3 regions of the Streptomyces sp. NPDC000941 genome follow, and region 1 is predicted to be linked to each of the others. Evidence: riboswitches for the same ligand, from Rfam matches in the RefSeq annotation. Region 1 holds a riboswitch; each other region holds the start of a gene.
What was found. A riboswitch is a leader RNA that binds a small molecule or an ion and turns the genes downstream of it on or off. The one in region 1 is predicted to bind cyclic di-AMP.
Positions count from the first base shown of each region.

Region 2: another riboswitch for cyclic di-AMP. It lies ahead of ACWDSL_RS25905 (M23 family metallopeptidase); the one in region 1 lies ahead of ACWDSL_RS49085 (M23 family metallopeptidase).
Region 3: another riboswitch for cyclic di-AMP. It lies ahead of ACWDSL_RS03360 (transglycosylase family protein); the one in region 1 lies ahead of ACWDSL_RS49085 (M23 family metallopeptidase).

Region 1 covers NZ_JBSFMM010000315.1:615-9,537, forward strand. The annotation lists gene ACWDSL_RS49070 (DNA gyrase/topoisomerase IV subunit A) at 1-1,879, opposite strand, end outside; gene ACWDSL_RS49075 (M16 family metallopeptidase) at 2,093-3,481, shown strand; gene ACWDSL_RS49080 (M16 family metallopeptidase) at 3,499-4,881, shown strand; cyclic di-AMP (ydaO/yuaA leader) riboswitch at 5,168-5,365, shown strand; gene ACWDSL_RS49085 (M23 family metallopeptidase) at 5,378-6,202, shown strand; gene ACWDSL_RS49090 (GntR family transcriptional regulator) at 6,444-7,184, shown strand; gene ACWDSL_RS49095 (HPr family phosphocarrier protein) at 7,397-7,678, opposite strand; partial or broken gene ACWDSL_RS49100 (GNAT family N-acetyltransferase) at 7,891-8,923, shown strand, end outside.
Region 2 covers NZ_JBSFMM010000085.1:484-10,896, forward strand. The annotation lists gene ACWDSL_RS25900 (aldo/keto reductase) at 1-548, opposite strand, end outside; gene ACWDSL_RS25905 (M23 family metallopeptidase) at 698-1,855, opposite strand; cyclic di-AMP (ydaO/yuaA leader) riboswitch at 1,867-1,993, opposite strand; gene ACWDSL_RS25910 (PP2C family protein-serine/threonine phosphatase) at 2,267-3,382, opposite strand; gene ACWDSL_RS25915 (DUF6227 family protein) at 3,694-4,473, opposite strand; gene ACWDSL_RS25920 (hypothetical protein) at 4,917-5,363, shown strand; gene ACWDSL_RS25925 (hypothetical protein) at 5,618-6,178, shown strand; gene ACWDSL_RS25930 (hypothetical protein) at 6,427-6,819, shown strand; gene ACWDSL_RS25935 (hypothetical protein) at 7,036-7,245, shown strand; gene ACWDSL_RS25940 (right-handed parallel beta-helix repeat-containing protein) at 7,366-8,541, opposite strand; tRNA gene ACWDSL_RS25945 (tRNA-Lys) at 8,753-8,825, opposite strand; gene ACWDSL_RS25950 (DEAD/DEAH box helicase) at 8,968-10,413, opposite strand, start outside.
Region 3 covers NZ_JBSFMM010000005.1:88,998-99,410, forward strand. The annotation lists gene ACWDSL_RS03340 (Ppx/GppA phosphatase family protein) at 1-218, opposite strand, end outside; gene ACWDSL_RS03345 (DUF501 domain-containing protein) at 215-763, opposite strand; gene ACWDSL_RS03350 (FtsB family cell division protein) at 824-1,363, opposite strand; gene eno (phosphopyruvate hydratase) at 1,455-2,750, opposite strand; gene ACWDSL_RS03360 (transglycosylase family protein) at 2,956-3,630, opposite strand; cyclic di-AMP (ydaO/yuaA leader) riboswitch at 3,632-3,804, opposite strand; gene ACWDSL_RS03365 (transglycosylase family protein) at 4,066-5,064, opposite strand; gene ACWDSL_RS03370 (cytochrome P450 family protein) at 5,273-6,544, opposite strand; gene ACWDSL_RS03375 (sensor histidine kinase) at 7,142-8,275, shown strand; gene ACWDSL_RS03380 (roadblock/LC7 domain-containing protein) at 8,272-8,673, shown strand; gene ACWDSL_RS03385 (DUF742 domain-containing protein) at 8,670-9,041, shown strand; gene ACWDSL_RS03390 (GTP-binding protein) at 9,016-9,606, shown strand; gene ACWDSL_RS03395 (cytochrome P450) at 9,615-10,413, shown strand, end outside.

The DNA.
Region 1 (8,923 bases):
TGCCGATCGCGAGCCCCGGTGAGGACTCGTCGAGCGTGGTGAGGCAGATCAGCTCCTCGCCGTCCTCCAGCGACAGGAACTCCGCGATCGGAGCCCCGCCCGCCAGGTTCGGCGCGCCGGCCGTCTCGGGGAGTATCGGCAGATCTACCACGGTGAGCCGTAGCAGTCGTCCGGTCGAGGTCACCGCCCCCAGGTCCCCGCGGGCCGTGGCCGGGACCGCCGAGAGGATCACATCGTGCTTGGTGCGCTTGGCCTGGCCCTCGCCGGGGAACGGCTCCCCGTTGGCCGTGCGGGCCAGCAGGCCGGTGGAGGACAGCAGCACCCGGCACGGGTCGTCGGCGACCTCCAGCGGCACCGCGGTCACCGGGGCGTCCGCCGACTCCAGCAGTACCGTGCGCCGCGGCGTGCCGAACTTCTTGGCCACCTGGGCCAGTTCCGCCGACACCAGCTTGCGCAGTTCGGTGTCCGAATCCAGGATCCGGGTCAGCTCCTCGATCTCCGACTTGAGGCGGTCGCGCTCCGACTCCAGCTCGATCCGGTCGAACTTGGTCAGCCGGCGCAGCGGAGTGTCCAGAATGTACTGCGTCTGGACCTCGGAGAGCTCGAAACGGGCGATCAGGGACTGCTTCGCCTGCGCCGCGTTCTCACTGGAGCGGATGATGCGGATGACCTCGTCGATGTCGAGCAGGGCGACCAGCAGCCCCTCGACCAGGTGCAGCCGGTCCCGCCGCTTGCTGCGCCGGAACTCGCTGCGCCGCCGCACCACATCGAAGCGGTGGTCGAGATAGACCTCCAGCAGCTCCTTGAGCCCCAGCGTCAGCGGCTGGCCGTCCACCAGCGCGACATTGTTGATGCCGAAGGACTCCTCCATCGGCGTCAGCTTGTAGAGCTGCTCCAGCACGGCCTCGGGGTTGAAGCCGTTCTTGATCTCGATGACCAGGCGCAGACCGTGCTGGCGGTCGGTGAGGTCCTTGACGTCCGAGATGCCCTGCAGCTTCTTCGAGCCGACCAGGTCCTTGATCTTCGAAATGACCTTCTCGGGGCCGACCGTGAACGGCAGTTCGGTGACGACCAGGCCCTTGCGGCGCGCCGTCACGTCCTCCACCGAGACCGTGGCGCGGATCTTGAAGGTGCCGCGCCCCTTCTCGTACGCGTCCCGGACGCCGCCCAGGCCCACGATCCGGCCGCCGGTCGGCAGGTCGGGGCCCGGTACGAACCGCATCAGGGCGTCCAGGTCCGCGCCCGGGTGCCTGATCAGATGGCGGGCGGCGGCGATCACCTCGCCCAGGTTGTGCGGGGCCATGTTGGTCGCCATGCCGACCGCGATCCCGGACGCCCCGTTGACCAGCAGGTTGGGGTAGGCGGCGGGCAGCGCCAGCGGTTCCTGCTCGCTGCCGTCGTAGTTCGGCGCGAAGTCGACGGTGTCCTCGTCGATCGACTCGGTCATCAGCGATGTCGCCGAGGCCATCCGGCACTCGGTGTAGCGCATCGCCGCGGGCGGGTCGTCATTGCCCAGGGACCCGAAGTTGCCGTGGCCGTCGACCAGCGGCACCCGCATCGAGAAGGGCTGGGCCATACGCACCAGCGCGTCATAGATCGACGCGTCGCCATGGGGGTGCAGCTTGCCCATGACCTCGCCGACGACCCGGGCGCACTTGACGAAGCCGCGCTCGGGCCGCAGGCCCATCTCGTTCATCTGGTAGAGGATGCGCCGGTGCACCGGCTTGAGCCCGTCCCGGGCGTCTGGCAGGGCGCGCGAGTAGATCACCGAGTACGCGTACTCGAGGAAGGAGCCCTGCATCTCGTCGACGACGTCGATGTCGAGAATGCGCTCCTCGAAATCGTCCGGCGGAGGGGTTTTTGTGCTGCGGCGGGCCATCGCGCTTGCGGCTCCTTCAACTGCCGAGGCGGGATCTGACGCCGACCATTGTGGACCGGGCCACCGACAAGTGTGGAACGGGCTACTGACAACGCCCCCTCCGAGAGATTCCCCGGCGGGAACTTCGCCAGATGTCGGTGCGCTTGCATACAGTGACAGGACCGCACTTCAAGCGGCTCGCACGCGCTCCATCACGCGATCGAAGGGACGTACATGCCCATGGGTCACACGGCCACGGAACAAGCCGGCTCCGGCGGCCTGACAGCGACCGAGCACCGGCTGGCCAACGGCCTGCGGGTGGTGCTCTCCGAGGACCACCTGACCCCGGTCGCGGCAATCTGCCTGTGGTACGACGTCGGCTCGCGCCACGAAGTCAAGGGGCGTACGGGTCTGGCTCACCTTTTCGAGCACTTGATGTTCCAGGGCTCGGCGCAGGTCACGGGGAACGGCCACTTCGAGCTGGTGCAGGGCGCCGGCGGCTCGCTCAATGGGACGACCAGCTTCGAGCGGACCAACTACTTCGAGACCATGCCGACCCACCAGGTGGAGCTGGCGCTGTGGCTCGAGGCCGACCGTATGGGGTCGCTGCTGACCGCGCTGGACGAGGAGAGCCTGGAGAACCAGCGCGACGTCGTCAAGAACGAGCGCCGCCAGCGCTATGACAACGTGCCGTACGGCACGGCTTTCGAGCGCCTGGTCGGCATGGCCTACCCCGAGGGCCACCCGTACCACCACACCCCGATCGGCTCGATGGCCGACCTGGACGCGGCCTCCCTGGAGGACGCCCGCGAGTTCTTCCGCACGTACTACGCGCCGAACAACGCGGTGCTGGCGGTCGTGGGCGACATCGACCCCGAGCAGACCCTGGCCTGGATCGAGAAGTACTTCGGCACCATCCCCTCCCACGACGGCAAGCGCCCGCCCCGCGACGGCACCCTGCCGGACGTGATCGGCGGCCAGCTGCGCGAGGTCGTCGAGGAAGAGGTCCCGGCCCGCGCCCTGATGGCCGCCTACCGACTGCCGCACGACGGCACCCGCGAGGCCGACGCCGCCGACCTGGCGCTGACCGTCCTGGGCGGCGGGGAGTCCTCCCGCCTGCACAACCGCCTGGTGCGGCGGGACCGTACGGCGGTGGCCGCGGGCTTCGGCCTGCTGCGGCTGTCCGGCGCCCCCTCGCTCGGCTGGCTGGACGTGAAGACCTCCGCCGGCGTGGAGGTCCCCGACATCGAGGCCGCCGTCGACGAGGAGCTGGCCCGGTTCGCCGAGGAGGGGCCGACCCCGGAGGAGATGGAGCGCGCCCAGGCCCAGCTGGAGCGCGAGTGGCTGGACCGGCTGGCCACCGTCGGCGGCCGGGCCGACGAGCTGTGCCGTTTCGCGGTGCTGTTCGGCGACCCGCAGCTGGCGCTGACCGCCGTGTCGCGCGTCTTGCAGGTGACGGCCGAGGAGGTGCGGGCCGTGGCCCAGGCCAGGCTGCGCCCCGACAACCGCGCGGTACTGGTCTACGAGCCGGTCCAGGGCGCCGAGCAGGCCGACGCCGAGGCCGACGGCGACCACGACGCAGCAGCCGACGACAACGACGCAGAAGGGGAGTCGGCCCAGTGAGTGACGCCGCCACCACCATGACCTTCCACCCGCAGCCGCAGGCGGGTGCCGCCAGGCCGTGGGCCTTCCCGGCCCCCGAGCGCACCGAGCTGGCCAACGGGCTGACCGTGCTGCGCTGCCACCGCCCCGGCCAGCAGGTCGTCGCCGTGGAGATCAACCTCGCCGCCCCGCTGGACGCCGAGCCGGCCGGGCTCGACGGCATCGCCACGATCATGGCCCGCGCCCTGTCCGAGGGCACCGACAAGCACACCGCCGAGGAGTTCGCAGCCGAGCTGGAGCGCTGCGGCGCCACCCTGGACGCCCACGCCGACCACCCCGCCGTCCGGGTGTCCCTGGAGGTCCCGGTCTCCCGGCTGCCCAAGGCGCTCGGCCTGCTGGCCGACGCGCTGCGCGCGCCCGCCTTCCCCGAGGACGAGGTCGAGCGGGTGGTCCGCAACCGCCTGGACGAGATCCCGCACGAGCTGGCCAACCCGGCCAGGCGTGCATCGATGGCGCTGGCCAAGGAGCTGTTCCCGGCCGAGGCCCGGATGTCCCGGCCGCGCCAGGGCACCCAGGAGACCGTCGAGGGCATCGACGCCGCGGGCGTGCGGGCCTTCTACGAGACGTATGTCCGCCCGTCCACCTCGACCGCCGTGGTCGTCGGTGACCTGACCGGCGTCGACCTCGACAAGGCGCTGGCCGAATCCCTCGGCGCCTGGACGGGCGGCGCCGCCGAGTCCCGCCCCATGCCGCCGATCACCGCCGACGACACCGGCCGCGTGATCATCGTCGACCGGCCGGGCGCGGTGCAGACCCAGCTGCTCATCGGCCGGATCGGCGCCGACCGCCACGACCGGGTCTGGCCCGCCCAGGTGCTGGGCACCTACTGCCTGGGCGGCACCCTCACCTCCCGGCTCGACCGCGTGCTACGCGAGGAGAAGGGCTACACGTACGGTGTGCGGGCCTTCGGCCAGGTGCTCCGCTCCGCGGCTCCGGACGCTTCCGGAGGGGCCACGGGCGCCTCGCTGCTGGCCATCAGCGGCTCGGTGGCCACCGAGGTCACCGGCCCCGCCCTGGAGGACCTGTGGAAGGTGCTGGGCACGCTGAAGGAGGAGGGCCTGACGGACGCCGAGCGCGATGTCGCCGTGCAGAACCTGGTCGGGGTGGCCCCGCTGAAGTACGAGACGGCGGCCGCCGTCGCGGGCACGCTCGCCGACCAGGTCGAGCAGCATCTGCCGGACGACTTCCAGGCGCAGTTGTACGCGCGCCTCGCGGAGACCGGCACGGTGGAGGCGACCGCCGCGGTGGTGAGCGCCTTCCCGACCGACCGGCTGGTCACGGTGCTCGTCGGTGACGCCTCGCAGATCGAGGAGCCGGTCAAGGCGCTCGGCATCGGCGAGGTGCGCGTCATCCAGGGCTGACAGGTCAACAGACCGACGAGCTGACAGATCGACAGGCCGACGGACCGACCCGACCAGGGAGCAACGGGCCGTCGCCGCAAGGACCCTGGCGCCGCTTCAGGCGCCAGGGTCTCTTTTTGCCGGTCGTTTCCTCGATCGTTTCGTCCGCTTTATGGCAGAGATTGCCCGTCTGGGTGATCGTGTCTGTGGGGAAACCAACAAAAAAGCGGAACCGTTTGGTGAACGAATGCGATCACGCTTAGCGTCAGTTCGGTTGTCCGCCCGAGACACGCCGCATCCGCGGCACGGGCAACCATCGCCGAGTCCCCGTACGGCGCGAGCCAGGGGAGCCGGGGACCCAACCTCGCCCGTCGCCGCCCGCGGCGCCGGACGGGTGATCCCCAGGGGTGAATCGGACGCCTTCCCCGCGTGGGGGAGGGGCCCGTAGGAGACCTTCCTGCTCCGAACCCGTCAGCTAACCCGGTAGGCGAGAGGAAGGAAAGGAGTGCGCCGGACCATGGCGTTCACCCGTACCGCCGGGAAGCACCGCCGCCCCACCCGGGCCCCCCGCACCACCCGTTCCAACGCCAACCTCGCGGGCATAGCCACGCTGGCCGCCTCCGGCGTGGTCGCCGGCTTCGCCGCCCCCGCCCTCGCGGCGTCGGACGACCCGCGCGGCTTTGAGGACACCGGGCTGCGCCAGGCGGTCGCCATGGACGACCAGCTTGCCGACCAGGTCCAGGCCCAGGCGGAGAGCCAGCAGAGCGCCGCCGAGGAGGCCGCCGCCAAGGCGCAGGCCGAGGCCCAGGCCCGCAAGGAGGCCGCGCGTCAGGCGGCCGAGGCGAAGCGCAAGGCCGAGGCGGCCGCCAAGAAGGCCAAGCAGGAACGCGAGGCCAAGGAGCGCGCGGCGCGCGAGGCCGAGCGCAAGCGGCTGAACACGTTCGTGCCGCCGGTCACCGGCTCGTATGTCTCCACCAGCTACCAGGCGTCCAGCGGCCTGTGGTCCTCCGGCACCCACACCGGGGTGGACTTCCATGCATCGTCCGGCACCTCGGTGCACTCCGTCGGCTCCGGCACCGTCGTCGAGGCCGGCTGGGGCGGTGCGTACGGCAACAACATCGTGATCAAGATGAACGACGGCACCTACACCCAGTACGGCCACCTGTCGTCCATCGGCGTCTCCGTCGGCCAGACGGTCACCCCCGGCCAGCAGATCGGCCTGTCCGGCGCCACGGGCAACGTCACCGGCCCGCATCTGCACTTCGAGGCCCGCACCAGCCCCGACTACGGCTCGGACATCGACCCCGTCGCCTACCTGCGCTCGCACGGCGTGAACCTCTGACCACGCCCTCGCACACCTCCCGAAGGCCCCGGTCCCGCGGACCGGGGCCTTCGGCGTACTCGCATGGGCACCCGGCCGTCTGGCCGCCTGGCCAAAAATATCCATGAAATCTCCGCGCCCATCGGAAATTCCGGCTGTTTAGAATAGAGTCGCTGAACACGCGTCAATCGGCTGCGTTTCGCGGAGATTAAGGCGGAGGTTCAACAATGCGGGACCGGAAGTGAGCGGCGATACGACCGCGATGCCGGGCGGTCGCCGGATTTCGGCGCACGCGGTGTGTACGGCGATCCGCGACGACATCGTCTCCGGCACCTTCGCGCCCGGCAGCCGGCTGATCGAGGAATTCCTCGCCCGGCGCTACGGCGTCTCGCGCGTGCCCGTGCGCGAGGCGCTGCGCACCCTGGAGTCGGAAGGCTTTGTGACCACCCGCAGACACGCGGGCGCATGCGTCGCGCAGCCGTCCGAGCGGGAGGCCGCCGACCTGCTGGACATCCGCGCGCTGCTGGAGCCCCTGGGGGCCGCCCGGGCCGCCCAGCGGCGCAGCGAGGCGCATCTGAAGGTGTTGCGCGGCCTGGTCAGGCTCGGCCAGGAGCGGGCCCGGCGCGGGCAGCTGGGCGAGCTGCGGCCGCTCGGCGACTGGTTCCACGAGACGTTGGCCCAGGCCTCCGGCAGTCCGAGCCTGGCCGGGCTGCTGGTGCAGCTGAGGCGCAAGATCGCCTGGGTGTATGCGGTGGAACCGGCCCACAGGCCGGGGCTGTCCGCCCCGGGCACCGCACTGCGCTCCGACTTCTCGCTGCGGGCCGTGGCGTCCTGGGACGAGCACGGCGCGCTGGTCGACGCGGTGGCGCGCGGCGACGCCGACCGTGCGCGGGCGCTGGCCGCGGCGCATGCCGAGCGCTCGATGTCGGAATACCGGCTGCGTCGCCCCGTCCGTGTGAGGAGTTCGAAACATTCCGTAAACACGGCGGGCGTCCGGAATTAACAGCGGCCCCGTATACAACTTCTAAGAATTACCGCCGGTGTGTCGCGGCCGTGGATTTCCGCGGCCGCGCATTTCGCGTTCCCGTATTGTGCCGCCCGGTATTGCGCCGCCCCCGTATTCATCCCCGTGCTGCGTTGGATAAACAGTGCGGCCGCGGTCCCCTGTCATGGGTCACCGCGGCCGCGCCGTGTGAATTTATCGGGCGGAGCCAGTCAGACGGTCTCCGGAAGCTCCTCCAGCCCCTCCGCGACCAGCTTGGCCAGGCGGTCGAGCGCGACCTCCGCGTCGTCCGACGCGGAGGCCAGGACGACCTCCTCGCCGCCCTGGGCGCCCAGGCCGAGCACGGCGAGCATGGAAGCGGCGTTGACCGGGGTGCCGTCCGCCTTGGCGATCGTGATGGGGACGCCGGCGGCGGTGGCCGCCCGGACGAAGATCGACGCGGGGCGGGCGTGCAGGCCCTCGGCCCAGCCGATGTTGACGCGGCGCTCAGCCATGGTGTTGCCCTTCAGGTGCGGGGTTGCCGTTGTCTAGACCAATATCATACGAGGGTGCGTGTCTGGGTCTGTCCGGAACGGTGTCCGAGTAGGCCCGGCCATGCCCGTACAGGTCCGATTATGGACTTTCCCTCGACACCTCCCCGTAACGCAAGGGTGTCCGCCATTCGGACGTCCGGACCCATGTCCGCCCGGGCCGTAGTCTTGGCCGCATGCGGCAGCCGTCCGACACCCACGCCTACCCGGCCCACTGGGAGGCCGATGTGGTGCTCCGCGACGGTGGCACCGCCCGGATCCGCCCCATCACAGCCGATGACGCGCAGCGCCTGGTCAGCTTCTACGAGCGGGTCTCGGACGAGTCCAAGTACTACCGCTTCTTCGCGCCCTACCCCCGGCTCTCCGACCGCGACGTGCACCGCTTCACGCACCACGACTACGTCGACCGGGTGGGCCTGGCCGCCACGGTCGGGGACGAGTTCATCGCCACCGTCCGCTACGACCGGATCGACGGCCACGGCCTGCCCTCGACGGCGCCGGCCGACGAGGCCGAGGTCGCTTTCCTCGTTCAGGACGCCCACCAGGGCCGCGGGGTGGCCTCCGCCCTCCTCGAGCACATCGCCGCGGTCGCCCGCGAGCGCGGGATCCGCCGTTTCGCCGCCGAGGTGCTGCCCGCCAACACCAAGATGATCAAGGTGTTCACGGACGCGGGCTACACCCAGAAGCGCAGCTTCGAGGACGGCGTCGTCCGCCTGGAGTTCGACCTCGAACCCACCGACCGCTCCCTGGCCGTCATGCGCGCCCGCGAGCAGCGCGCCGAGGCCCGCTCCGTACAGCGGCTGCTCGCCCCCGGCTCCGTCGCCGTCATCGGCACCGGGCGCGCCCCGGGCGGCGTCGGCCGCACCGTGCTGCGCAACCTCCTCGACGGCGGGTTCAGCGGGCGCGTGTACGCCGTCAACCGAGCCTTTCCCGGAGAACAGGACCGGCTGGACCCCGAGGGCGTCCCGGCCCACCGCTCGATCCACGAGATCGACGGCCCGGTCGACCTCGCCGTCGTCGCCGTCCCCGCCGCCCAGGTGCCCTCGGTGGTCGCGGACTGCGGCGACAGCGGCGTCCAGAGCCTCGTCGTGGTCTCCGCCGGCTATGCGGAGAGCGGGCCGGAGGGCCGCGACCGGCAGCGCGAGCTGGTCCGCCAGGCGCGCACCTACGGCATGCGGATCATCGGCCCCAACGCCTTCGGCGTCATCA
Region 2 (10,413 bases), on a different contig from region 1:
TCCTTCGCCGAGAAGTCCAGGGATGCCTCAAGGCGTTCGGCGGAGATGTTGGAGGCCGCGATCTGGCGGACCTTGCCCGCCTTCACCAGCTCGTCCAGCGTGGAGATGATCTCCTCCACCGGCACCGAGGTGTCGTCGTAGTGGGTGTAATAAAGGTCGATGTAGTCGGTGCGCAGGCGCTTCAGGGACTCGTCGAGGCCCGCCCTGATCGCTGCGGCGGACAGCCCGCGGGGCGTCGGCACGCCCGCGCCCACCTTGGTCGCGAGGACGATGTCGGCGCGGTTGCCCCGTGAGGCGAACCAGTTGCCGAGGATGGTCTCGGACTCTCCGCCCGAGTTGCCCGGTACCCAGGCGGAGTACACATCCGCCGTATCGACGAAGTTGCCGCCCGCCGCCACGTACGCGTCCAGCACGGCGAAGGACTCGGCTTCGTCCGCCGTCCAGCCGAAGACGTTCCCGCCGAGGGAGAGCGGGAAGACGGACAGATCACCGATCTGCCTACGGCTCTCGGCCTGCTTGGTCTGCTTGTTGTCCTTGGTGTCAGCCATGCATTGTTTCAGCGCCGAGGCGGAGGAGGGTATTCCGTCGTACGGGCGCCAATGAGCGGCAAAAAACCGGCGGCCCTGGCGTCAAGGGGGGAGAGAGCGCCAAGGCCGCCGGGGTATGGGGACCCGGTCAGCAGGTCATGTCGCGGCGGTCACGGGGTCAACCCGTGGGCGCGGAGCCAGGGCATCGGGTCGATCGGGCTGCCACCGCCCGGCCGGACCTCCAGGTGGAGGTGCGGGCCGGTCACATTGCCCGTGGCGCCGACGCGGCCGACGACCTCGCCCGTCGTCACCGAGCCCGACGTACGGACCATCGACGACAGGTGGCAGTACCAGATCTCGGTGCCGTCGTTCAGCTTGATCACGATGCGGTAGCCGTACGAACCGGCCCACCCGGCCGAGGTGATCGTGCCGCCGTGCAGCGCCTTGACCGGGGTGCCGGTCGGGGCGGCGAAGTCCTGGCCGGTGTGGTCGGCCGACCACATGTTGCCCGCCTGGCCGAAGGACGCGGTCAGGGTGTACGAGGCGACGGGGAGGGTGTACTGGGCGGCGAGCTTGGCCAGGCGCTCGGCCTCGGCCTTCTTCTTCGCCGCCTCCTCCGCCTTCCGCTTGGCCTCGGCCTCGGCGGCCTTCTTCTTCGCCTCCGCCTCGGCCTTACGCTTCGCCTCCGCGTCGGCGGCCTTCTTGGCCACGCCGGCGGCCCTCTCGGCGGCCTGCTTGGCGGCGGCGTCGGCCGCGGCCTCGCGCTGCGACTCGTCGGCGGAGTTCTGCTGGTTCTCGGCCTGCTGGAGGATGCGGGCGCGCAGCGCCTCACCGGCGTCGGTGGTGCCGTTCTCCTCGTCCTGGGAGGTCAGGCCGGCCTGGGAGAGGGGGGCGGCCGAGGTGCCGTCGGAGCCGGAACCGGAGTCCGAGGAGAGCAGCGAGCCGATGCCGGGCAGGTCCGCCGCGTCGGGGAGGACGTCCGTCACCTTGTCGGCGACGTGTGCGAGGTCCGGCATGGATATGGGGGCCTTGGGGCGGTCCTTGGCGCTCGCCATCCCGCCCGCGCCGACCGCCGCGATCACGCCGACGCCGAGCACGGCGCCGCTGCGGGCCATCGTGCCGCCGCGCTGCCTGGCGACTCGGTGCCGGCCGCGCACCGGGGCTATGGATTCCTCAGTGGGATTCCACTCGTCCCATGTCTCGGTGTCCTGCCCGTCCCTCGCCTCGGCGGCCGGTTCGAACCAGGAGCCGTAGCGGGTGGCTGTCCCCGCTCCGGCGCCGGACGTGCGGGACGGAGCTTCTTCTAGGGCAGACCTGTTGGACGCCACGCGGGCGCACTCCTTTCCTTCCCTCTCGCCTACCGGGTTAGCTGACGGGTTCGGAGCAGGAAGGTCTCCTACGGGTCAGGTTCGACCCGATTCACCCCAAGGTTGGTGGTTCCCCGGTTCCCTTGGTGTTGCTGTTGTCGCTCTGCTGCTGGTGCTGCTGTGCGTACGGGATTCGGCGACGGCGCACGGTGCCGCCTCTTGCGGCGGCAGTAACGACCGCGCTGCGTTATCGAACGTTAATAGAGAGCAGGACCCGATTCCAAGCCGTTCCCGGGAATCAGAGCAACCTTTGAGGTGACGTTCACGAACAACATGGGACAGATGAGGGCGAGTCGACAGCGACCCGAGCACACCCGGAAACGCCCCCGAACTGATCGTGCGTCAATCGTTATCCGGAGGGGTCATGCTCCGCTACGGAACGTGTTCGTGTCCGCATCCATGGTCCGCCCCCGGCGCCACCGGGGCGCGGCGCAGCGCCAGCAGCGCCATGTCGTCGGCGGTCCCGCCGCCCGTATGCCGCTCCACATCCGCCACCAACGCGTCGAGCAGCTCCACCGGTCCGGCGAAGCGACGGCCGCGCAGCTGGACCGCCGGATCGTAGAACGTGCCCTCCGCATCGCGCGCCTCGCTCACCCCGTCGGTGAACAGCAGCAGGGTCACCCCCTCCGCGAACCGCAGCTCCTCCACCCGGTCCGGCCACGCCCCCAGATCGCCCATCCCCAGCGGCAGCGCCGGCCTCTCGGGGTCGGCCTGGCACACCGCGCCCTCCCCGTCCAGCAGCAGCGGCGCCGGGTGGCCGCGGTTGATCAGGCGGAGCATGGAGTCGCCGCGGGGGATCTCGGCCAGCACCGCCGTGATGAACCCCTCGGCCTGCTCGATATCGGCCCGCCGGGCCCGCTCGCGCTGCAGCGCCCGCTCCAGCCGCAGCGTCAGCCCCTCCAGTGTGGCCTCCTGTTCGGCGGCCTCCCGGAAGGCGCCGATGACGATCGCGACCACCTCGACCGACCCCAGCCCCTTGCCCCGTACGTCGCCGATGACCATCCGTACGCCGTGCGGGGTGTCCTGCACCGCGTACAGGTCACCGCCGATCGCGGCGTCCCGCTCGGCCGCCACATAGCGGGCCGCGACGTCCAGGCCGGCCAGCCGGGCCGGCGGCACGGGCAGTACGGCGCGCTGGGCCGCCTCCGCGATGCCGCGCGCCGACGCCAGCCGCTGGGAGCCGCGGCGGACGACACGGTTGATGAGGAGGGCCAGTAGGGCGACCGTCACGACGGTGGCGATCTCGGTGGCCGACTGGGCCCAGTCCCGGACGCCATGGAACTCGGCCAGCAGGCAGGAGGCGGCGACGGCGAGGGTCCCGACGAGGGCGGTAAGCCGCAGCCGATAGAACGGGGCGGCGACCAGGGGGGCGGCGGCGAGGAAGGGGGCCGCGGTGTAGGCGGCCGGGGAGCTGATGTCGTAGATGACCCCGCCCACGATCAGCACGCCGGGGAGCCAGGGCGCGAAGCGGCGGCCGGAGGAGCCCATGGGCACCTCGTCGCCCACGCGGGGTCTGTCGGCGCGGGGCACGTCGGCCCGGGGTCCGTCCGCCCAGGGCCCGTCCGCGCGAGCCACGTCCGCGCGCGGCGGTTCCCCGCGCTGGGGCGCACGCGGTCTCGTACGGCGCCCCGTACGCCGCCTCATGGCCCTGTACGCCGTCTCATGCGCGGGTTCGGTTCGTACGCACCCCACCAGGCTCCCGGGTGACGGGGCGTCGGGCGAGCCGGTGTCGGCCAGGTGGGTGCGTCAGAACACGGCGCGGGGACGGGGACAGGTAAGGGAAAGAGGAAGAGGACGCGTCAGAGGTCGACGCCGAGCGCGCGGGCGTGGCGGTCCGCCGCCAGCTCGGCGGAGACCTCGTCGAGATACACCTCGCACACCAGCCGCCCGTCGGCGGTCAGGTTGTGCTCCAGCTCCCACAGGACGATCTCGTCCCCGCCGGCGAGGAGGAACGCGTGCTCATAGAAGCGGCACCACGTGGCGTCGGGGCCGCCGGGGCGGCGGCGCGGCTTCGGGGCCAGCGCGATGTCATGGGCGAACGCCGTGGCGAGCAGCCGCTCGGTGTCCGCGCCGGGGCGGTCGGGGTTCTCCGCGCGGCGCAGCACGCGGCGGGCGTGGTCGGCCGAGTCGTCGGACACGTACGCGCGCGGGGTCTCCACCGGCGCGACGGCGTGCAGCAGTTGCTCGGGCAGCCACAGCGGTAACCCCTCGAGCTCGTCCCAGCGGGCGCCGCCGATCCGCTCGTGCACCCGGCGCTCGGCCAGGGCCAGGGCGTCCTCGTCGGCGTAGAGCTCGAAGAGCGGGCGGCGGTCCTGGCCGGTGTTGTGCTCCAGCTCCCACAGCAGCAGGCTGCTGCCGTCGGGGAGCAGGAAGATATGGCGATAGGTGCTGTAGCCGAGCGGGCCGGCAGGCTCGTTGCACTGCCGGCAGGAGCGCAGCTCGGACTGGTGCATCAGGGCGTCGCGGGCCCGGCCCAGCACCGCCTCGTCGATCTCGAAGCCGTTCTGCGCGCGGGCGAGAAGCCCGTCCAGGTGCTCGGCTGGAGTGCCGCCACCCCCGCCGGCTCGTGAGTGCCCCATACCTGTCTCCTCCCGCCTCCCGGCCGTCCGCTCGCCGTCCCCCCGGCGACTGTTCTCGCGCACTTACCGTAGCGGCGCGAACACAGGCCGCGCGTGCGGTTCGGCGAAGCCGTCTGTGGGCCGTGCCTCACTCAGTGCTGCGCCGGGAGGCTCGGATATATCACTCGTTCGGCCCGTCGAACAACTCGGACGGTGGGATTCCGGTCCCGTATGAGGTTGACGGCACCTCTTTCGCAATTCGCATAACAGCCTCCGCGCTCGCCCGTCATCTACGGTCCGATCGGCTGGATTCTCCCGCCGGAAGGCGCAAGGCGAACGAGGCAAAGGGGCGAGTAATTATGCCGGATGAGTGAAGGTGAAAGCCAGCCCGAAGCTTTTACAGATTTTCTTCGTTGACGTGGATGTCCGTGAATCCGCGGCAGACACCCACCGGGAGGAATTAAGTGAACATCGCAAAGAAGGCAGCACTCTTGGCTGCGGCCGCCGGCACAATGGTGCTCGTCGGTGCCGGCGGCGCGTCCGCCGCCAGCGGCGGCGGTGGCAGCGTCCAGAGCAATGAATGTGACACTCGCACCGGCTGGACCAGCCAGTGGAGCGGACTCGCAGCCACCGGTGACATCGACATCACCTCCAACTGCGTCAACGTCGACTACACCGGCTCGGCGGTCCAGAGCAACGACTGCGACACCTCCACCGGTCCCACCAGCCAGTGGGCCTGGATGGCCCCGACGGGCGACACCAAGATCGGCAGCAACTGCTCCAACATCTCCTACCCCAAGTCGACCACGTCCGTCCGCTCGGGCGGCAGCGGCTACAACAACAGCGACGGACTCCGCAGCGACGGCCGCGGCAACTACGGCACCGAGCAGCACGGCAGCTACGGCAGCTGACCCCATGCCAAGTTCGCTGTGTTCCCCCGAATGAGAAAAGCAGGGTGAACGCATCTCTGGCTTCCATCGCGGCCCCGGACACTGCTTCGTCCGGGGCCGCGTTGGCGTTGCGAGGAGGAATCGGCCAGCGCAGACTGACGATGTCTCTAATGCGCCGGACGGGTAGAGGTGCGGCGGCTCGGGGACCCAACGCCGACTGCCCTCGTTAGTCAGATGTTCGCGGATAACCGTCGAGAACCCACATTGGAGGCTTTATGCACAGGCGCAAGAGGACAGCCTTGCTTCTGGCGGCTGTAGGTGCGCTGGCCATCGGCGGCGCGGGCAGTGCCGGCGCCACCGACCACGATTCGGGAGCCCAGCCCGCATCCGGCAGTCAGGACGGCGGTCAAGGCGGCAGCCAGAAAAACCGCTGTGACACGAATTCCGTCCTCGGTCCCATCAACATCGTCGGTCTGGCTCCGACAGGAGATCTCTCGACCGAGACCAACTGTGTCAACTACACCGAGTCGGGAGTGGTGGAGCAGAGCAACCGGTGCCGGACCAACTCCACCATCGGACCCATCACCATTAACGCGGGTCTCGCCGGGTCGCCCGATATCACCAGCCGGACGAACTGCATCAACTACAGCAAGACCGGTGGAGCGCTGAAGCAGAGCAACAAGTGCGATACCAACTCCACGATCGGACCCATCACGATCTCGCCGCTGGCCCCAGGACCCAAGGTCACCACCGAGACCACCTGCGCCAACATCTCCGGAGACGGAGCGAACGGCAAGCGGAGCAGCAGCGGGAACAGCGGAAGCCACTCCCGATGATGAGTTCCTGACGGCCTCGCTCGCGGCCCCCGGCGGACAACTCCCGCCGGGGGCCGCATACTTGGAACCCGGTTATGTGTTGTCATGAGGACTCGAAGGCGAAGATATCCTTACTGCGGCGGACGGGTGAAGCTGGGATCGGCCCCGGATCCTTCGCCAATTGCCTTCGTTGTTAAGGCGTCTGCGGAATTCGCGGAGAACCTAAATGGAGGCACCAACCAATGCAGATTGGCAAGAAGGCAGCTCTCATGGCCGCAGCGGCCGGCGCGATGGTCATCGGCACCGCGGGAGCGTCGAGCGCCTATGGCTTCGGCCCCCTGGTCGGCTCGAACGGCGGCGTCCAGAGCAACTCGTGTGACACGAGCACCGGCAGCACGGTCATCACCGGCGCCCTCGCGCCCACTGGTGACACGTCGATCGGCTCGGACTGCATCAACTTCACCAACACCCCTTCCGTGATCCAGGCCAACGACTGCGACACCGCGACCGGAACCACCACCAACACCGGTGGCGGGGCGCCGACGGGTGACATCGCCATCGGCAGCAAGTGCGCCAACGTCGCGCTGCAGTCCCCGGTGCACGAGAACAAGAACAAGGGCAAGAAGAGCAAGAAGTCGAACCGCCGCGGTCACGGCTACTGATGCGGTAGCGGGTGCCGCGTGCCCGCCCCGGCGGAATCGCGGCACCACCTCCCCGGTCGATTGCGACACGAACTCCATCCACTGCGGATGATGAGTTCGTGACCACTTCGCGCACGGCCCCTGGCGGGGATCAAATCTCGCCGGGGGCCGCGTTTTTGGCCTTCACGGTTAAGGCATCTGCGGAATTCAGGTAAGCTTAAAGGAAGGCACCAACCAATGCGGATTGGCAAGAAGGCCGCTGTCATGGCCGTAGCGGCCGGCGCGATGGTCATCGGCATCGCAGGGGCCACGAGCGCCTACGGCGTCGACGCCCAGAGCAACTCGTGCGAAACGGAGACCGGCAGCACCGTCAACGACATCAAGACCGCGCCCACCGGTGACATCGGCCTCGTCAGCACGTGCACCAACATTTCCCTGGCCCCGTGAGAAGCCGCGGCCACAGCGACTGATGCGGTAGCGAGTGCCGAGCCCCCGGCCGAACGGGCGCGGCCCTGGAACGAACCTCTTCCAGGGCCGCGCCCGTTCGGTGTCGGCAGCCGGATCGTCTCAGCACCCGGGCAGACCCGGCACGCAGTTGTTCGGGTTGTTGCCGGACACCACGGTTCCCGTCAGTGTCACCGTCCCCCCGTTCACGAAAATTCCGCCACCCTGGCCACCGTTGGCTGTATTCCCGGTCACCTGGTCGCCGATGAGCTGGGCATTACCCGCGTCGTTGTACAGACCGCCGCCGTTCTGCCCGGCGGTGTTGTTGGTTACGGCGACGGATTGCAACATCAGTTGGCTGCCAAAGTTGGCGATACCACCTCCGTGACTTCCGGATGTATTACCGTCGATGGAGCCGGAATACATGGCGAAATTGCCGCTGTTGGTAGTGATCCCACCTCCTTCGAAGTTAAGGGCGTCATTGCCCCGTACGTCCACCGCCGTCAACGTCACGTTTCCGAAGTTGGAGATTCCGCCGCCCGCGCCATTTGCGGTGTTGTCGGAGATCTCGCTGCTGACGGCCGTCAGCGATCCCCCTGAGTTGATGTGAATACCACCGCCGTCACCGGCGGTGTTGTGCGTCACCTGACTGGAGTTGAGATCCAGTACGGCATTGTTGGCGACCTCGATACCGCCGCCGACATTGCTCGCGAGGTTTCCGGTGACCACGCTCGACGTCAGCCTCAGCGTCCCCGCGTCGAGAATGCCGCCGCCGTCGATCCCCGCGCCGGCAGTGGTCGCCGACCCGTTGGAGACCGTGATGCCGTTGAGGGTCAGGGTTCCTCCGGGAGCGACCTCCGCGATACGGAAGGCCGTGGCCGAGCCCCGGGTGATGGTCGTGTTGGCGCCGATGAAGGTCACATTCCCGGTGATCACCGGCAGCCCGTCCGGCCCGTTCGTGCCCGGGGACACCGCCGGACCGGTGAGGGTGTAGACACAGCTCGGCGCGAGCTGGATCACACCCACCCCCGTGCTGTTGGCATCGTTGATGGCGCTGATCAGCCCGGAGACATCCCCACAGGCCACTTCGGGACGCTCGCCACCATCACCGCTGCCCTTGCCACCACCACCGTCGCCGCTGCCTCGGTCATGGCCCTCGTCGTAATCGGCGCTATGGGCGTATTCGTAGTCGTGGCCGTGCTCATGATCATGACCGTGCCCGCCACCGCCACCTCCTCCCCCGGATCCCACGGCCACCGCCGGCGCGGGGCCGCCCCACACGGACGCCGCCAGCATCATGACCGGGACGAGAGCACGGAGGCCACGGAGGGTTGTCACACATCGCACGAGGTGTCTCCTTCACCTTGCTGGAGTCCGGATGGCTCGAAGCAGCAAGATCAGCCTGAGCGGAGCGCCGGGGGACGGCATCCGCTCGGGCCCAGGTGGGTGACACCATGTGCCAAGAACGACGAAAACCGCAGGTCAGCGGTGCATACCTGCGGTTCGCCAGTGGGTCATCAGGGGCTCGAACCCTGAACCAATGGATTAAAAGTCCACTGCTCTGCCAATTGAGCTAATGACCCGCACCCCCGCAGCATAGCTCGGCCGGGGGCGAAGACCCGAGCCAATACCCCACGGGGTCGAAAGGCCGTGCAACAACCGGGTGTTGCACGGCCCCTCAGTAGGCCGTTCGGTCGGCATCACAGCCGGCCGGAGGGCGGCCCGTCAGCCGTTGCGCTTCCAGCGCGGCTTGTCGGCGCGGCGGTCGAAGGACTGGTTGTGCGAGCGGTCGTAGGACCGGCCGCCGGTGTTGCCGGACCGGTGGTCGTCGCGGCGGGCCGGGCGGTCGTCGCGGCGGTCACGGCCGAACGGGCGGTCGCCACCACGGTGGTTGTGGTCGCGGCGCTCGAACGGACGCCCCGGACGGTCGTCACGGCGGTCGTCGCGGCGGAAGCCGCCACGGTCACGGTCCTCACGACGCTCGAACGGACGGCCGCCACGGTCGTCACGACGCTCGTACGAGCCACCCGGACGGTCGTCACGGCGGTCACGGCCGAACGTGCGGTCACCACGGTCACCGCGGTCCCCGTCCCGACGGTCCCGACGCTCGAACCCACCGCGGTCATCGCGGCGGTCGTCACGCCGGTCGTACGAGCGGCCACCGCGGTCGTCGCGACGGTCGTCGCGGCGGAAGCCGCCACGGTCACGGTCCTCACGGCGCTCGAACGGACGGCCGCCACGGTCGTCACGACGCTCGTACGAGCCACGCGGACGGTCCTCGCGGCGGTCGCGGCCGAACGTGCGGTCACCACGGTCACCGCGGTCCCCGTCCCGACGGTCCCGACGCTCGAAGTTGCCCCGCTCGTCACGGCGCTCGTACGAGGAGCGCCGCGGCGCCTCGCCGGCCTCGGGGGCGGCTTCGGCCACCGCGGCCTCGGCCGAACGCTGGGCGGGCACCACGACGTCCGCCGACGCGTCGACGGGGGCGCCGGCGGCGCCCTCCGGGGCGGCAGCGGCAGCCTCGGTCCCTGCCTCGGCCACGGCCGACGCCGGGGCCACGTGCTCGCCGCGCTCCCGCGCCGCACGCGTGGTCAGCCGGTCGGCGTCCTCGCGCAGCTCCGTTGCCCGCCGCTGCGCCTTCTCCAGCTCCCGGGTGAGGTCCTGGACGTCGCGCTCGGCCTGCTTGGCGGCGTTCGCGGCCGACTCGGCCTGCACCTCGGTCAGCGAGCGGGCGCCTGTGATACGCGCCACGTCCTCGTCGAAGACACCGGCGCCGCCGACGATGTGGCGCGAGGCGTCGACGCCCGCGTCCTCCATCAGCCGGAAGATCTGCCGCCGCTGGTGCGGCAGCGCCAGCGAGACGACCGTGCCGCTCTGCCCCGCCCGCGCCGTACGGCCGGACCGGTGCAGATAGTCCTTGTGGTCGCCGGCCGGGTCCACGTTCAGGACGAGGTCGATGCCGTCGACGTGGATACCGCGCGCGGCGACGTCCGTGGCGACCAGCACGTTCACATAGCCGCCCTTGAAGTCGGCCAGCGTCCGGGTCCTGGCACCCTGCGTCATACCGCCGTGCAGCGCCTCGGCCCGCACTCCGGCGTCGCGCAGCTGCTCGGCCACGCGGTCGGCGCCGAGCTGGGTCCGTACGAAGATGATCGTGCGACCCTTGCGCGC
Region 3 (10,413 bases), on a different contig from region 1:
CCGAGCCCGCCGATCACCTCCGCGTACTCACGGCAGGCCGCGAAGGTGCGCTCCAGCGCCTCGGGGGCCAGCCGCCCGGTGCGGTCCACGCCCTGGCCGAGCCGGACGATGCGCATCCGGCGGTCGAGCTCGGTGATCCGGCCGGTGGCCGGATCGGCGTCGGCCACCAGAAGCCGGATCGAGTTGGTGCCGCAGTCCACGGCCGCGACGCGGGTCATGATCTGTCCCCCGCGTCGTCCGTCACAGCGCCGCACGGGGCCACGCACGGCCCCTTCGCCCACCACTTCGGCAGCATGGCGATGGCCTCGTCCCCGAGCGGGTTGACCCCGGGGCCCGCGGCGAGCGAGTGGGCGACCAGGACATGCAGACACTTGACCCGGTCCGGCATACCGCCCGCGCTCGGAAAGCCCTCAAGCACCTCGATCGCGTCACGGCGCGCTATGTAGTCCTCATGGGCCGCCCGGTAGGCGTCGGCCAGTTCGGGGTCGGTGGCCAGCCGGGCCGTCATCTCCTTCATCACGCCCTCGGCCTCCAGCGTGCCGATCGCGGAGGCGGCGCGCGGACAGGTCAGGTAGTAGAGCGTCGGGAAGGGCGAGCCGTCCTCGAGCCGCGGCGCGGTCTCCACGACGTCCGGATTGCCGCACGGGCAGCGGTGCGCGACGGCGCGCAGCCCGCGCGGAAGGCGGTTCAGCTGCTCCTTGACGGCGGCGATGTCCGCGTCGGTGGGCGCGGTGGGCTCCGTCTGCGGAGGGGGCGTGTGCATGGGTCGGAAGTTCTCTTCGATCGGTTCGGGGCCGGTCGCCTCCGGCGGCCGGTTCTTCGGTCAGCGCTTCACACGGCCCGCGGTATCGGCCTTGTCAGCGGCGTCCGCCGCACCAGCGCTGTGAGCCTGGTCAGCGCTGTCAGCCTGGTCAGCCTGGTCGACGGTTCGCCACATGTTGCTGTACCACGGGCGGTCGGCCGCGCCCTGGTCGGCGGAGCGCTCGGTCCGGCCACTGCCGTCGACCACGCTGTAGCCCGTCTCCCCCGGCTGCGTGAAGTGCAGCCGCTCACGGGCCTGCTGCTGGACGTACGCGGGGTCCTGGAGCCTGGCCTTCTGCTCGCGCAGCCGCTTGACGTCCTCGCGCTCCTTCTGTGCCTGGCGCCGCTGGTCGGAGATGTCCGAGCGCTGCGAGATGTACTGCCGCATCGGGTACGCGAGGGCCACCACGAGCGAGCAGACGACCAGCGCGAGCAGCGCGGCCCGGCCGGTGAGCCGGCTGCGGCGGCGTCGGATACGGGCGCGGTAGACACGGGCCGCGGCGTGCTCGCCGAGCGCCCTGAGCCTGGTCGCGGTGGAGAACCGATCCCGATCCGCCGGCACGTCGCCTCCCCGGTCGTGACTTCGCTGCGTACGCCGTCCCCGGCCACGGTACGGGACCGTGGCCGGGGACGTGCGTCAGGCTCGGCGGAGCTCAGCCCTTGAGGACCGCGCCCTTGAACCGCGGGAAGGCGGAGCGGCCCGCGTACACCGCCGCGTCGTCGAGGATCTCCTCGATGCGCAGCAGCTGGTTGTACTTGGCCACGCGCTCGGAGCGGGCGGGGGCACCGGTCTTGATCTGGCCGCAGTTGGTGGCGACGGCCAGGTCCGCGATGGTGACGTCCTCGGTCTCGCCGGAGCGGTGCGACATCATGCACTTGAAGCCGTTGCGCTGGGCGAGCTCGACGGCGTCCAGGGTCTCGGTCAGCGAGCCGATCTGGTTGACCTTGACCAGCAGCGCGTTCGCGGTGTTGCTGTCGATGCCGCGGGCCAGCCGCTCCGGGTTGGTGACGAACAGGTCGTCGCCGACCAGCTGGACCTTGTCACCGAGCTGGTCGGTGATCGTCTTCCAGCCGTCCCAGTCCTCCTCGTTCAGCGGGTCCTCGATGGAGACCAGCGGGTACGCGTCGACCAGCTCGGCGTAGTACGCGGTCATCTCGGCGGCGCTGCGGGTCTGGCCCTCGAAGGTGTAGGCGCCGTCCTTGTAGAACTCGGAGGCGGCCACGTCGAGCGCCAGCGCGATGTCCTGGCCCGGCTGGTAGCCGGCCTTCTTGATCGCCTCGACGATCAGGTCCAGGGCGTCGCGGTTGGAGTTCAGGTTCGGCGCGAAGCCGCCCTCGTCGCCGAGGCCGGTGGACAGGCCCCGCTCCTTCAGCACCGACTTCAGGGTGTGGTAGACCTCGGTGCCCCAGCGCAGCGCCTCGGAGAAGGACTCGGCGCCGATCGGCGCGATCATGAACTCCTGGATGTCCACGTTGGAGTCGGCGTGCGAGCCGCCGTTGAGGATGTTCATCATCGGGACCGGCAGCAGGTGGGCGTTGGGGCCGCCCAGGTACCGGAAGAGCGGGAGGTCGGAGGCCTCGGAGGCGGCGTGCGCGACCGCGAGCGAGACGCCGAGGATCGCGTTGGCACCGAGCGAGGACTTGTCCGGGGTGGCGTCCAGGTCGAACATCGCCTGGTCGATCAGGCGCTGCTCGGTGGCGTCGTAGCCGACGAGCTCCGGACCGATCTGCTCGATGACGGCCAGGACGGCCTTCTCGACGCCCTTGCCGCCGTAACGGCTCTTGTCGCCGTCGCGGAGCTCAAGGGCCTCGAAGGCGCCGGTCGAGGCACCGGAGGGCACGGCGGCACGGCCGGTGCTGCCGTCGTCGAGGCCGACCTCGACCTCGACCGTGGGGTTGCCTCGCGAGTCGAGGATCTCGCGAGCTACGACGACGTCGATGGACGACACGAGGATCTCCTTCGTATGGGTCTGTCTCTGCGGCATGAGCCTAACGGGCCCGGAGTGCCCACCCGACGAAGCCCCGGCGGGGCGCGCCTCGCTTGGGGGGCGGCGCGCCCGGCCGGGGCAGTCTTCGGGGGTGTTGGGGCCGGGGAGGGTGCCGGGGTGGGGGGAGGCCCGGCTGCCGGGGTGGGGGGAGGCCCGGCCGGGTGGGTCAGGAGAGGTGGAGCAGCTGGCCCGGGAAGATGAGGTTGGCGTCCTCGACGATGTCCTTGTTCAGCTCGAAGAGCTTCTTCCAGCCGCCGTCGACGTGGTGCGCGTCGGCGATCTTGGAGAGGGTGTCGCCGGACTTGACCTTGTACTCGCCGTCGCCCTTCTTGATCGCGTGGCGGGCGTGCCCGCGCCCGGCGTGCTCGCTCTCCTCGCGGGGCTGCGCCTTCGGCTTGGCGGGCTGCGCGGGCTTGGCCGTCTCGGCCGGCTGGGCGGGCTGGGTGGTGGACGTCGAGGGGGTCGGGGTGCCGCCGGTGGTCAGGCCGGTGCCGCACACCGGCCAGGCGCCCTTGCCCTGTCCGGCCAGGACCTTCTCGGCTATCTGGATCTGCTGGTCCTTGGTGGCCAGGTCGGCGCGGGCCGCGAAGGAGGTGCCGCCGTACGCGGCCCAGGTGGAGTTGGTGAACTGGAGGCCGCCGTAGAAGCCGTTGCCGGTGTTGATCGACCAGTTGCCGCCGGACTCGCACTGCGCGACCGTGTCCCACTGGGCGGTGGTCGCGGCCGAGGCGGAGGTGGCCCCCAGGAGCGGTGCGGCGACGGCCGCACCAGCGACGCCGGCGAGCGCGGCGATGCGGGTGACCTTGGAGGGACGGCGGTGCTTACCCTTGTCGTTACGCATGTTCGTTCCTCACCGACGCCTACGAGGTGAGCTGTCGGGTTCGGACTGTGAGTTGCCCGGCCCAGATGCGGCTTGACCGCACCCTGGCTTCACCCCGAGCCGAACGGGCCCGTCTCCAGGCCGCTACGGCGCCTACCTTGGTTCCCCCGCTCCTGCCTTCGGCGCATAAGCGTCGGTTTCCCCCCGACCGCCGGCAGGACTCGGCGTGACGATCGACGGTGCCCGCGGTGGCGAGCGGAAAGACGTTAAACACACCTTCCGATGAGGTTCAAACCCCGACATCCCAGCGAATGAGGCCGTATCCGCACCCAGCCATCCCACATCTACGCAGGTGAGGCCGGGTGCGGAAAGATCGGACAGGCTACGCACGCCGGGCGATGTGACGAGATGTATGTCTCACCACCGCCAGATCGGGCAATTCATCCCGAACTGCCGCTACCTGGCGCCGAGATCGAGACGCTGACCAGGATGGATAAGGCCCGGGTCGGTTCCGATGAGCGGTTCGTCGGCCTCGTAGAGCTCGGGCCGCCCTCCGTCAGCCTTTTGGTCGTCTCGGTCGTCCGCGATGTCTGACAAGCTGTCATCGCCGCGCACGGTGTAGTCCTCGCGGCCGAGGGGCTGAACGGGGATCTCGGTGCGCTCCGCGTCGTCGCGCGAGGCATGGCGGCCCGAGGACCGGGCGTCGTCGTCCGCCGTGCCCGCGGAGCCCTGCTCGCGGGCGTCGGGCGCGCCGCGGTGACGGCCGGTGGGAGAGGTGGCGGAGTCCTCGCCCTTCGCGTCGCGGTCGGAGCGCTCGTCGCCCTTGTCGGGCGCGGAGTCGCCCTCGTCGCGGGACGCTTCGCCGGAAGCGCCCGACTTCCCACCCTTTTCACCGGACTTGTCGCCGGGAGTCGCGGAGGGGTCCGACTTACCGGTCTTGTCGGACGTATCGGAATCTTCGGAACTACCGGAACCATCGGAGCTGTCCGACCGATCGCCCCGACTGGAGTCGTCGGACGCGTCGTCCGTATCGGAGTCGCCGATCCCGGTGGGCTCCTCCGTCCCCCAGCTACCGCTGGGCGGTGCCCCCTCCTTGGCTTCGGGCGTCCCCTTCCCGCCGGGGTTCACATCCAGCGCGTCGCCGAGGCCGGCGAGCCCGGCGTCCAGCGCACAGCTCGGCCAGGCGTCCGGGCCGCGGTCGGCGAGGATCGCCCGGGCGATGGCTATCTGCTGGGAGCGGCTGGCGAGGTCGGGGCGCGGGGCGTACTGCTGGCCGCCGTACTTCTTCCACATGTCCAAGGTGATCTGCAGACCGCCATAGAAGCCATTGCCTCCGTTGGCGCTCCACATCCCACCGCTCTCGCATTCGGCGACGCGGTCCCACGCCTGGGTGGTGTCCGCGGCCTGGGCGCCGACGGCGCCGAAGAGCGGCATGGCGATGCTCGCACCCGTCACCCCCGCTGCGATCACGATTGCCGGAGCCTGACGGGGGCGGCGGTGTCGACCGTTCCCGGAGCGCATGCGTTCTGCCTCTCGTGTGGCGGCTGAGTCGTCGGTTGAACATAGCGACGCCATCTGATCATCACAAGCAGATGTATCCCAGGTCACGCAGTGATCACGTCGTTGACGTTATGTCACATATGCCGGGCACCAAGGGCGTTTGCTAGGTGATCGGGCCCCAGGCCACGGGCAGTTCACGCAGCCCGCGCATGATCAGACCGCCGCGCCGGCGGATCTCTTCCGGCTCCACCGCGAGCCGCAGATCGGGCAGGCGCCGCAGCAGGGTGCCGATGGCGGTCCGGGCCTCAAGACGGGCCAGTGGTGCGCCCAGACAGTAATGGATGCCATGGCCGTATCCGAGGTGCTGGTTGTCGGCCCGGGAGAGATCGAGCACATCGGGTGAGTCGAAGCGCTCGGGGTCGCGGTCGGCGGCGGCGAGCACCACCAGCACCGGTTCGCCCACGGCGATCCGCTGCCCGCCGATCACCACGGGTTCGGTGGCGAACCGCCAGGTCGCGATCTCCACCGGCCCGTCATAGCGGAGCAGTTCCTCGACACCGGTCGTCAGCAGCCCCTCATCCCCTTCCTCGGCGGCCCGCCGCAGCCGGTCGCACTGGACGGGGTCGCGCAGCAGCGCATAGATGCCATTGCCAATCAAATTCACGGTCGTCTCAAAACCCGCGAACAGAAGCACAAAGCACATGGCCGCGGCCTCGTTCTCGGTCAGTTGCTCACCGTGGTCGCTGGCGCGGATCAGCCCGGAGATCAGGTCGTCTGCCTTCCCCTCTCCATCCTCGCGCAGCGACTCCCGCTTGCGGTGGATGAGATCGGCGAGATAGGCGCGGATCCGCTTCACCGCCCGGGCCACCCCGCCGCGCGGCCCGCCGCCGTGCCGGATCATCATCCCGGCCCAGTCCCGGAAGTCGTCCTGGTCCTCCCGGGGTACGCCGAGCAGATCGCAGATGGCGTAGATGGGCAGCGGGAAGGCGAACTCATGGATCAGATCCGCCTCTCCTCTTATCCGGAACCCGTCGATGAGGCCGTCGGTCAACTCCCGCACCCGCGGGGCGAAGGCCGCCACCCTGCGGGGGGTGAACGCCTTGGACACCAGCCGCCGCAGCCGGGTGTGGTCGGGCGGGTCGATATTGAGCAGATGTGTCATGAGATCCGCACTGCGCTCGCCCGGAATGCCCACCTTGCCCTTGGCGTGGGCGGCTTCGCTGTGATGAATCGGATTCTTCGACAGCCGAGGGTCGGCGAGCGTGGTCCGAGCGTCGGCGTAGCGGGTCACCAACCACGCATCGACTCCGCTGGGCAGAGTGGCCCGATGGACGGGTGCGTGCTCCCGTAGCCAGGCGTACGCGGGATACGGATCGGTGGCGAACTCCCAGCTGAAAAGGGTCGGGGAGTAGGCGGGGTGGTGCCGGTCTGACATCCCCCGACAATACGGCAAGGTCCGGAATCTCTGATTCCGCATAAAAAGGGCATAAACGCCGGGCGTTTATCCGATGTCCGTGCGGATGCCCGATCGACCGCTCGAGCGCGGCCCGATTGGCCGATATCAGACCGCCACCGCACCCCCGGCGGCACCCCCGGCAGCACCCTCGGCTCGCCCGGCCACGCGATGTCCTGCCGCACCCCGGCCGCCTCCGCGAACACCCGGCGAAGAGCAGATGGCTGAATCGGCGTCAGGTACGCGAATGGGCCGGAGGCACATGCACATCGGCCCCTGACCCTGGTGATACGATCACCGCGCTTGCCAGGCGAGCCATGGGCGCGTAGACACGCGGCGATCCGGCAAAAAGCCGAAAAGGGTCATCACTCTGAGGAGCATTATGCCGCCAGTCGGGCATGTGGGGCCGATCCGGCAGACCGATGCCCCCGCGCTGGCGCCGTGGAGACGTGCGCGCTGTCCTCGAGCCGAGCGGGCGCCGTCCGGACACTGACTCGCCGCCGTCCCGCCCACGAATTCGGAACGCACCGTGCGAAACCCTTTCAGTCCCTGGCGGTCTAGTCGCTTAAAGAGAGTCTCATGACGCAATACATACAGGATCCAGCGCTCTGGGCTCTGATCGTTGGTACCCCTCTCGCCGCAACTGCCATATTTCGCGGGAGAAAGGCGCGTACACAGCTCGTCAACGAGAAGACCGAGCTCCAGAATCGCTATACCGAGCTTGAGAGCAATTATTCGGCCTCGGTACAGGAAGCCCATACCCGCGCGGAAGAGGCCACCAAGAGCGCGCTGAAGTCCGCGATGCGCACGCTCCAGGGTCTCGCCAACGAGCAGCAGCTGGCGATCTCCAAGACTCAGGAGAGGTACGGCGAGCACCACATGCTCCAGGACCTCCTCGAGATCGACCACATGAACTCGCAGTTCGGCCGACGTGCCCAGTCCATCGCGGTGCTCTGTGACGGCTGGCTCGGCCGTCAGCGCACCGTCGCCTCGGTGTACGACGTGGTCCGCAGCGCCAAGGGCCGTATCCGTCACTACACCCGCGTCGAGATCCGCTCCCAGTCCAACTTCGCGGTGGTCAGCCGCGCCGTCGAACCGGTCGCGCTGGCGCTGGCCGAACTGCTGGACAACGCGACCAGCTACTCGGCGCCCGACTCCCCGATCGACATCACCATCCGCACCGTGCCCAAGGGCGTCTGCATCATCATCGACGACGCCGGTGTCGGTATGAACGAGGAAGAGAAGAACAGGGCCGATGAGCTCCTGTCTTCCAAGCGCGCGTCGGGCGTCACGGGCCTGGGAAACCCCCCGCAGTTCGGTTTCGCGGTCATCGGTGTGCTCGCCGCCCGATATGGCTTCACTGTCTCCGTGGATTCGGCCTCTCCCTACGGTGGTGTGCGAGCGGTGGTACTTCTGCCCGAGGACCTTCTGACCAACATGCCCGAGCCGGAGGAGCCGCCGGCGGCCGCCCAGCCCGCCGCCCGCGACCGCGACCGCGGCCGCGACGAGGAGACTCCCGCCGACCCCTCCACCTCCGGGGGACTGCCCAAACGCCGGCGCAAGGGCTCGATCTCCATCGTGCCCAAAGCGGACTTCACGCCCGCCCAGGCCCGGTCGAGCGAGGAAACCGCCTCGATCATGGGCGCCTTCCAGCGCGGCACTCAGTCCGGCCGCTCCGCAAACCCGAGCAGGGAAGGGCACGATCTTTCGTGAACAACGATCTGTCATGGATGCTTGACAGCGCCCTGGAGGTACCAGGCGCGCGCCATGCGCTCCTGGTCTCCGCCGACGGTCTGCTGATGGCCCGCTCCAAAGACGTCCAGAAGGACGAGGCCGACTCGATCGCCGCGGCGATGAGCGGCATCCAGTCGTTGAGCCGCACGATGTCCAGCTTCTGCGGCGATCCCCGGATGAGCTGGCGTCAGACGCTGGTGGAGTTCGACGGTGGCTGGGTCTTTCTGATCTCCGCCGGAGAAGGCGCCTATCTGGCCGTCTCGTCCGCCCCCGATGTCGACATGGCGGACATCACCTTCCGGATGCAGCAGCTCGTCGGCCAGCTCGGGAAGGCCCTCAGCACTCCGCCTCGAGAGAACACAAGTATTCAGGCATGATTACACCGGGTGAGCAAGAGCCAGAGGCCGCGCCCTTAGTGCGACCGTACGTCATCACCAACGGTCGCGGTTTGCCGGAGAACGACCAGTTCAATCTGATCACACTGGTCACCGCCTCCGAAAGACGGCCGCCGAGCCATTACGACCCGGAGAAGCTCCGCCTGTTGGACCTGTGCGGCGGCGGCTATCTCTCGGTCGCCGAAATCGCGGGACACCTGGGACTTCCCATCGGCATCGTGAAGGTTCTGCTGTCCGATCTCTCCTCGGACGGCTATCTCGTCACGCGCGCCCCGGCGCCCCCCGCCCAACTCGTCGACGTATCGGTCCTTCAGGAGGTGCTCGATGGTCTCCAGGCCCGCTTCGGATGAGGACGTCTATCTGCGCAACAATGTGCAGATAGCTGCCAAGATCCTGGTGGTGGGGCATTTCGCGGTGGGCAAGACGACCTTCATCGGCACCATGTCGGAGATTCCCCCGCTGCGTACCGAGGAAACCATGACGCAGGCGGCGGCTCATATCGACGATCTGCGCGGTGTCCAGGGCAAGACCACGACCACCGTCGCCATGGACTTCGGCCGGCTCACCCTCAGCGACCGGCTTGTCCTGTATCTGTTCGGCACCCCCGGACAGCAGCGCTTTGTGCAGGTCTGGGAGGACATGACCCGCGGCGCCCTCGGGGCGCTGGTACTGGTCGACCCCGAGCGCCTCAAGGAGTCCTTCGACGTCATCGACCTGGTCGAGCAGTACGGACTCCCCTACGCGATATCCGTGAACCACTTCGACGGCACACCGGACCGCTCCGACGATGAGCTGCGTGAAGCTCTCGATCTGCTTCCGGACACCCCCGTCGTCACCTGTGACGCGCGCGATGAGAAGTCATCGGCCAACGCGCTGATCACGCTGGTGCGTTATCTGCAGGATCGTGCCCGCTAGGAGCAAGCATGAACAACCAATCGGCTCTCCCCGAACCACCACCCGGTTGCCCAGCACATAGCAGCGGCCAGCGGGTGCCGCTGTACGGCCCCGAGTTCGCCGCCAAGCCGGACGCCTATTACGCGCATCTGCGTCAGTACGGGCCGGTCGCGCCCGTCGAACTGGCTCCGGGAGTGGAGGCCACTCTCGTCACATCCTACGCGGCGGCCCTCCAGGTACTACAGAACCCCGACACCTTCGCGAAGGACTCACGCCGCTGGCGCGCCCTGAACGAGGGCAGGGTTCCACAGGACAGTCCGGTTCTGGCCTTGATCGGGTACCGGCCGAACGCCCTGTTCGCCGATGGCGCGGACCATATGCGGCTCCGTCAGGCGGTGACCCACAGCCTGGGCAGCCTGGACAGCCACCATGTGAGCCGCCAAGTCGAGCGGATCACTGATTACCTGATCGACCAGTTCAGCGCCCGGGGCAGCGCCGACCTCCTGAACGATTACGCCAAGTTGGTGCCGCTGCTGGTCTTCAATGAGCTCATCGGCTGCCCTGCGGAAATCGGTGACCGGCTGGTGTCGGGATTGGCCGACCTGTTCGACGGCATCAACGTGGAGAAGGCGAACGCGGAGGTCACCCAGAGCCTTCTTGAGCTGATCGCGGTCAAGCGGCAGCAGCCGGGGGCGGACATCACCTCCTGGCTCATGGAGCATCCGTCGCGGCTGAGTGACGAGGAGATGATCCATCAGCTGGTGCTGCTCATGGGTGCCGGCACGGAGCCCCAGCAGAACCTCATTGCCAACGCCTTCCACCTGCTGC